One region of the Nocardia sp. XZ_19_369 genome, then DNA from elsewhere that is predicted to be linked to it. Evidence: riboswitches for the same ligand, from Rfam matches in the RefSeq annotation. Region 1 holds a riboswitch; each other region holds the start of a gene.
What was found. Region 1 has a riboswitch for S-adenosylmethionine ahead of IBX18_RS20430 (amino acid ABC transporter permease). Riboswitches for the same ligand answer to the same signal wherever they lie in the genome.

Region 2: it holds a riboswitch for S-adenosylmethionine, as region 1 does, so the genes downstream of both, IBX18_RS08790 (2OG-Fe(II) oxygenase) here and IBX18_RS20430 (amino acid ABC transporter permease) in region 1, are expected to answer to the same signal.
Region 3: it holds a riboswitch for S-adenosylmethionine, as region 1 does, so the genes downstream of both, IBX18_RS14405 (bifunctional o-acetylhomoserine/o-acetylserine sulfhydrylase) here and IBX18_RS20430 (amino acid ABC transporter permease) in region 1, are expected to answer to the same signal.

What each region holds. Positions count from the first base shown of each region.
Region 1 is NZ_JACVED010000005.1:330,000-332,258, forward strand. Features, by position in the region: gene IBX18_RS20425 (amino acid ABC transporter ATP-binding protein) at 1-403, opposite strand, end outside; gene IBX18_RS20430 (amino acid ABC transporter permease) at 400-1,332, opposite strand; SAM riboswitch class I at 1,592-1,686, opposite strand; gene IBX18_RS20435 (hypothetical protein) at 1,931-2,259, shown strand, end outside.
Region 2 is NZ_JACVED010000002.1:614,110-616,368, forward strand. Features, by position in the region: gene IBX18_RS08785 (tRNA-dependent cyclodipeptide synthase) at 1-588, opposite strand, end outside; gene IBX18_RS08790 (2OG-Fe(II) oxygenase) at 588-1,394, opposite strand; SAM riboswitch class IV at 1,512-1,630, opposite strand; gene IBX18_RS08795 (hypothetical protein) at 1,739-2,259, opposite strand, start outside.
Region 3 is NZ_JACVED010000003.1:651,057-653,315, forward strand. Features, by position in the region: gene IBX18_RS14405 (bifunctional o-acetylhomoserine/o-acetylserine sulfhydrylase) at 1-950, opposite strand, end outside; SAM riboswitch class IV at 1,043-1,153, opposite strand; gene IBX18_RS14410 (TetR family transcriptional regulator) at 1,205-1,924, opposite strand; gene IBX18_RS14415 (MFS transporter) at 2,059-2,259, shown strand, end outside.

The sequences.
Region 1 (2,259 bases):
GGATTCGGGCCTCCGCCTCGACCTCCTTGCGGTCGCGGCGTTGCGCGGAAAGCGGTGCGAGCGTGACATTGTCGAGCACCGTCAGATGCGGGAAGAGATTGAAGTTCTGGAAGACGAACCCGATGCGGGAGCGCTGCTTGCGCACCTCGCGGTCGGGCAGCGCGTGCAAGGTGTTGCGGCGCAGCCGATATCCGATCAGCTCGCCGTCGATGCGCACCGTGCCCGCGTCCAGCGCCTCCAGATGATTGAGCACGCGGAGCAAGGTGGACTTGCCGGAACCGGATGGGCCGATCACCGTCACCACTTCACCCGAGCGCACCGTCAGGTCGACCCCGCGCAGGACTTCCTGCGCGCCATACGATTTGCGGACGCCGCGGACCTCGACGGCGGGCGCGGCGGTCATCGGGTGGCTCCGCGCGGTGCGGTGGCGCCGGATTCGGCGACCTCGCGCAGCTTCTGCCAGGCCCGGTGCACCGGTGATGGCGGTGGCGTGCGTTGCGTGCCCTTGGCGTAGTGCCGTTCGATGTAGTACTGCGCCACCGAGAGAATGGTGGTGAGGACGATGTACCAGGCGGTGGCCACCAGCAGCAGCGGCACCACCCGCCCGTTGCGTCCGTAGATCACCTGGACCTGGTAGAAGAGCTCCGCGATCGCCATCACGGACACGATCGAGGTGCCCTTGAACAGGCTGATCACCTCGTTGGTCGCATTGGGCAGAATCGACCGCATCGCCTGCGGAACCACAATGGTGCGGAACTGGCGCACCCGTGGAATGCCCAGCGCGGCAGCGGCTTCCAGCTGACCGGCGTCAACGGAGATGATGCCCGCCCGGATGATCTCGGCAGAATACGCCGCCTGATGCAGCGCGAGACCGATCACCGCCGCGGTGAACCCGCTGATCACGCCGTTCACCTCGAAGGTGAAAAACGCGGGACCGAACGGAATGCCGACCGACAGCGTGTTGTACAGGTAGGCGATGTTGAACCAGAACAGCAGTTGCACGATGAGCGGAATCGAGCGGAACGCCCAGATGTAGCACCACGAGATCACCCGCAACACCGGGTTGCCGGACAGTCGCGCGATGGCCAGCGCGGTGCCGAGCAGGAAGCCGAGAGCGGTACCCCACGCGGTGAGTTCCAAAGTCACCTTCAGCGCGGCGAGCACCGACTTCGCGGTGATGTACTGCGCGAAGGTCGGCCAATCCCAGCCGGGATTGGTGACCAGACCGTGGACGAACTGTGCGAGCAGGATGAGCGCGATCGCACTGACCACCCACCGCCACGGGTGCCGTGTCTTGGCCACGGTGGGTGCGGCATCATCGGCACCGGGCAGGTGAGTCGTAGTGGCGACCGGGTCGTCGCCGGCGTCGGTGTCGCCGGGCACGGCGGTGGCGGACGCACTCATGTCGAGGTCCTTCGGAAGAACGAACGAGACCGCACCACATCGGGCCGCGGTCACATCACCCGGCCAGCGACGGGTGCACAGACTGGCTGCGGGTCAGCCCCGACAGCTCGCGGACGTCACCTTGCACTGATCGATGTGGCGACGGCCCCACCGGGTGCCGTGGGCAGCGGAAATGATCACTTCGGTTCCTCCATCGGTCCCGGCGGAAGCACCCGCACCCGGTGAACCGGGGGGTTGCTGCGACGTCGACGAGCCAGGTCTCTCGGTCGCTCTGGATGGTTGTCGCCGATCCGGACACCGGCTGATGTCAGGGGCGGGCCGAATTATCATGCCCAGCAGGCGAACCCTGGGACAAGGGAACTAATCACCGTGAGCGTAAACCTCGCCGCGGGCCGGATATCGGGGGTGCTGCGGCGGTGCGCCGGTAGGGACACGCCGATGGCTTGCCCGCACCTATATCGCCTGTTCACGGCGTTTGCGGGAGTACCGTCAGCCTTCGATCGCGTCGATGATGAGGGAGGTCTCCGTGGCTGTACCGCGCCGTTCGACCATACTGTCCGCCGTCGCGAGCTGCTCGGTCGCGCTGGCGCTCGCCGCACCGACCGCAGGCGCGACGCCACCCGCCGCAGCGCCGGTTCCATCCGTCGCAGCCGCAGTTCCGCCCGCCGCGGCCTCGGTCCCGCCCGCTGCCGCACCGGTCCCACCTGTCGCGGCCGCAGTTTCGCCTGCCGCGGCTCCGGTGCTGCCCGCCGCAGCTGTGGTGCCGCCTGTTACCGCCCCTGCTCCATCGGCCGCGGCCGACCGTCCGGCCCAGCCCGGCACCAGCACGCTCAGCGATCTGTTCGGCGTCTACAA
Region 2 (2,259 bases), on a different contig from region 1:
CTGCGGGTAGATGACGAAGTCGAAGCCCTCGTGCGCCCAGAGCGGCATGATGATCGGGCATTCCTCCAAAAGGTATGCGCGGCAGGAGGTCCGGACCGCCTCCTGGTCGACGTCGGGTTCGCGCGCCAGCCGTCGCTCGATGAACCGGTCGATGGTGCTGTCGATGGCATGCCGATACGGCTCATCGGTCTCGTAGGCGTGCTCGATGGCGTCGTAGAGATCGCCGTAGCGGGGATGGGACAGCGCGAAGTCCCAGCGCAGAATGTTTGTCGGGCAGTCGATCTGGTCCAGGTAGCCCTGGTTGCGGGCGATCCACTGGTCGCCGGCGATGCGGGCACGGGCGTGCCGGTCTCTGTCGGTGCCGCCGCTGAGGTTGTGGCGTTGCAAGGTGTCCGCGACGGCGATCGCGCAGCGCCCGAAGTTCGAGCGATTGATCAAATCGATGGTCGCGGCGAGTTTTTCGCCCTCGTGATAGTCCGCGCCGACGCTGACCAGCAGGACGGTGGAGCGACCGTCGGTGGTGATGCCGTCCGAGCGTAGGTCGTAGGCGGCCTTGTGCGACGCGGAGAGCAGCGTAGTCGTGGTCATCAGCTCCACACCTTCAGCGACTCGGCCGGATCGGTGACCCCGATGAAGAGGCCGATGGTGATGCGGGGGCGGTCCTGGGAGGGCGCGACCGCGTGCACCCGGCGCGGATCGATGAAGATCGCATCGCCCACGCGCGGTGTGATGACCAGCGCGGGATCGCCGACCGCGGCGCGGTCGATGCCGTACACGCGGTCGCCGGATCGGTCTCGATATTCGCGCTCGTCGGGATAGTCGTCCCAGATCTGTAATTCGCCGCCGCGCTCCGGCACGTCCAAATAGACATTGACCGACAGCTGCCGAGTGATCCGAATATCGAAGTCCGACGGCAGGTTGCGGCCGACATTGTCGGTGTGTGGCTCCAGATCCACCCCCGCCAGCTGATAGCGCGCAACACCGGCGAAGAAGGCCTGCCCATTGCGCCGCAGCAAACTCGCCCCGGCCGGCCAGATCTCGTCGAGCAGCAGCCGCAGGTCGTCCGCGGGGTACGAATACGGCGAGGCGATATCGCGCAGCCGATCGATATTGTCGCGCGCCTCGTCGAAGTACCGTCCGCGCCCGGCGTCGGTGCTCGTCTCCGAGAACGCGTGCCCGATCCGGCGGAACTGCGGGTCGGTTGCCAGCGGGCCATGGTCCTGCCTGCCGACGAAGGCGTGGCGCAGGTGGTCGAGCGCGTCCGGCCGGACGAAGCCGGCCAGTCGCACCGCGTGCACGTCGCCGTTCAGCAGTGCGGTCAGCGATTCGTGGTCGAATCCCTGCCTGGTGGTGTCCAGCACGCGGTTTCCGAGAGTTGGCGTGGCCGTGGTCATGTCGTTCCCCTCTAGTTGTCGCTCGATGGACCGGGCACAGGCCCAGGCACGAGAGGGGAGGGCGTTTCGGACATGAGTCGACCCCCGTCTCTCGAGAGGGCTCCAGCACACCGACGGAGCCCGCGCTTGCCCGGACCGCTTGACGCGGCTCGGCCTGGTCTTGACCCGGGGCACCCCGCCGCGGTTGGAGGGTTGCCGGCCAGCTAGCCGGGGACTTGACGCTGGCACTCTTGACCTGAGGTAAGCGTGCCGCCCGCCAGAAGCGTTGTCACGCTTTAGAATCGCACTGAGTTATGAATCCGGATGGAAGGATTTCACCCGGCGATGCGGAACGTCGTGGCAGGTCAGCCGCCGAGCAGGCCGAGGCCGCGCAGTTCGAGCGCGGCGAGCCGGCGCACCGTGGCGTCGTCGCCGCGCCGCCAAGCGTCGACCACGTCCGAGTCGATCCGGTCCAGCTTGCGCAGCGGCTGATTGGCGAGGGCGCGCAGGGCGAGCAGATCGCGTCCGCCGGGGACGGCGCGCAGGCGGGCTGCTGTTGCGGCCCTGCGCATCCAGCGCACCCGCAGCGGCAGCCAGACGAACAGCACCAGTCCGAGCGGGACGATCAGTAATCCTATGGCGAGCGCCATGGCGAGATCGTTGACCACCGCCTGCTGGTCGCTGCCGGCCTCCGCCATGGACCGCGCCGCCGCGGACGCGCGCTCGAAGGGGGAGGTGAGATCGTCGCCCACCATCGGCACCCGGCCGACCTTGCGGCCGACATCACCGAGGCTGTCGGCCATGCCGCCGCCCGCGCCCTCCAGCTTCTGGCCGGGCACGCCGAGCTTCTGCACCAGATCGTGCACCCAAAGCGCGGCCATGACCG
Region 3 (2,259 bases), on a different contig from region 1:
TTGGCGACGTGCCGCTCGATGCGCAGGCTCAGCGTCTCGATGCCCTGGCTGATCAGGAACGCGTTGAACGGCGAGACCGCCGAGCCGAGGTCGCGCAGCAGTTGCACGCGCGCCTTGAGCGCGAACGCGGGCGCGCCGAGATCGGCGAACACCGCACCGTGGTAGCTGGGGTCCGGGGTGGTGAAGCCGGGGAAGCGCGGCTGACCCTGCGCGTCGGTCACCGTCCAGTCGAAGGTGCCGCCGTCGACGATCACGCCCGCCACCGCGGCGCCGTGCCCGCCGAGGTACTTGGTCGCCGAGTGCACGACGATGTCGGCCCCGTGCGCCAGCGGCTGGATCAGGTACGGCGTGGCCACCGTGTTGTCGACGATCAGCGGCAGCCCGGCCTGGTGCGCGACGGCGGCGATACCGGGAATGTCGAAGATGGCGCTGCTCGGGTTGGCGATGGTCTCGCCGTAGAACGCCTTGGTGTTCGGCCGGATCGCCGCGCGCCACTGGTCCAGGTCATCGGGGTCCTCGACGAAGGACACCTCGATGCCGAGCTTGGGCAGCGAGTAGTGGAAGAGGTTGTAGGTGCCGCCGTAGAGGTGCGGGCTGGACACGATGTGGTCGCCGGCCGAGGCCAGGTTCAGGATGGCGAACGTCTCCGCGGCTTGTCCGGAGGCCAGCAGCAGTGCGGCGACACCGCCTTCGAGCGCGGCGACGCGCTGCTCCACCACGTCCTGGGTGGGGTTCATGATCCGGGTGTAGATGTTGCCCGGCTCGGCGAGCCCGAACAGCGCGGCGGCGTGCTCGGTATCGCGGAAGGCGTAGGAGGTGGTCTGGTAGATGGGCAGGGCCCTGGCGCCGGTGGTGCTGTCGGGGGCCTGTCCCGCGTGCACCTGTTTGGTCTCGAAAGACCACTGCGCGGTCGGGTCGACGTCGGCCGCGGGCACGGTGGAATCACTCATGAGCTTTGCTCCAAAGAAAAGGTTGTTCGCCAGAACTAACGGGTTATCGGGTCAACGGCGAAGTACAACAACACATTTCGGGAACCTCCTGGAAAGCGCGCTTGCTCTCGACCTTCGAGAGCCCGGTCATCACCCGGAGCACCCCACCGCTGCTGGAGGGTTGCCGTCCAGCAAGCCGGGGCTTCGCGCTGGCACTCATGACCTGACGGCATCATAACCGGCGCCCGATCGGCGACCGAAATCCGGAGCCGAACTCAGCGGGTCGCGCCGGGTCGCGCGGCGCCGCACACCCGGGTGAACTCGTCGAAGGCCGTGGTGAAGGAGTCGCGGCCGGCCGCGGCCGCTGCCTGCGGATTGTCGTAGTCGAACATGCTCTCACCGCACTCCATCGCCAGGTGACCGATGAGCTGCCAGGCGCCGAGGATCAGCCGCACCGGCAGCGCGTCGGGGGTGCTGTCGAGTCGTTCGGCGACCACCGCGGCGATCGCGACGTTCTTGCTGTCGGCGTGCTCGAGGCTGCGCGCGCTGACCGCCGGGCTGCTGCGCATGATCCGCTGCATCTGCTGGAACTGCCGGAACGAGACCGGTCCCTCGGCGGACTCGCTCGCGGCGTGGTCGATCACCAGCAGAAACGCCTCGCGGATCGACTCCAGCTCGTTGCCGGTGACGGGGAGTGTGCGCAAGGTCTCCGCGACCGTCTCGCCGAAGTCCTGGATCGGACCGAGGACGATGTCCTCTTTGCTGTCGAAGTATCGGTTGATCGTGCGCGGCGAGACGTCGGCGGCGTTGGCGATCTGTTCGACCGTCGTCGCGTCGAATCCCTGTGCGTCGCAAAGCTCCAGCGCGACCTCGATGATGCGCAACCGGGTCTTCTGCTTCTTGCGCTCCCGCAGGCCGGGATGGGCGTTCGGCCCTGCGCTGGCGGGGGTCTCCGCCGCGGTACGCGCGCTCGTCGGCGTCGGTGACTCGAGCATGTTCACACCCTATCGCAACCTAGTGGTTTCGTGTCTTTAACCGCCAAATGTCGGATTGCGACATTTTTCGCTTGACGCCAAATGTCGTCTGATGCCAGGATAGCCGCACAGTGTCCAAAGATGAGGAGTCCACGGTGACAAAACAAGGCGGTTCCGCCCGCTGGTTTGCTCTCGCGGTGATCGCGTTGGCCCAGCTCATGGTGGTTCTCGACGCGACCATCGTGACCATCTCGCTGCCGTTCGCGCAGCACGATCTCGGCATCAGCGACGGCAACAAGCAGTGGATGCTGACCGCTTACACGCTGATCTTCGGCGGCCTGCTGCTGCTCGGCGGT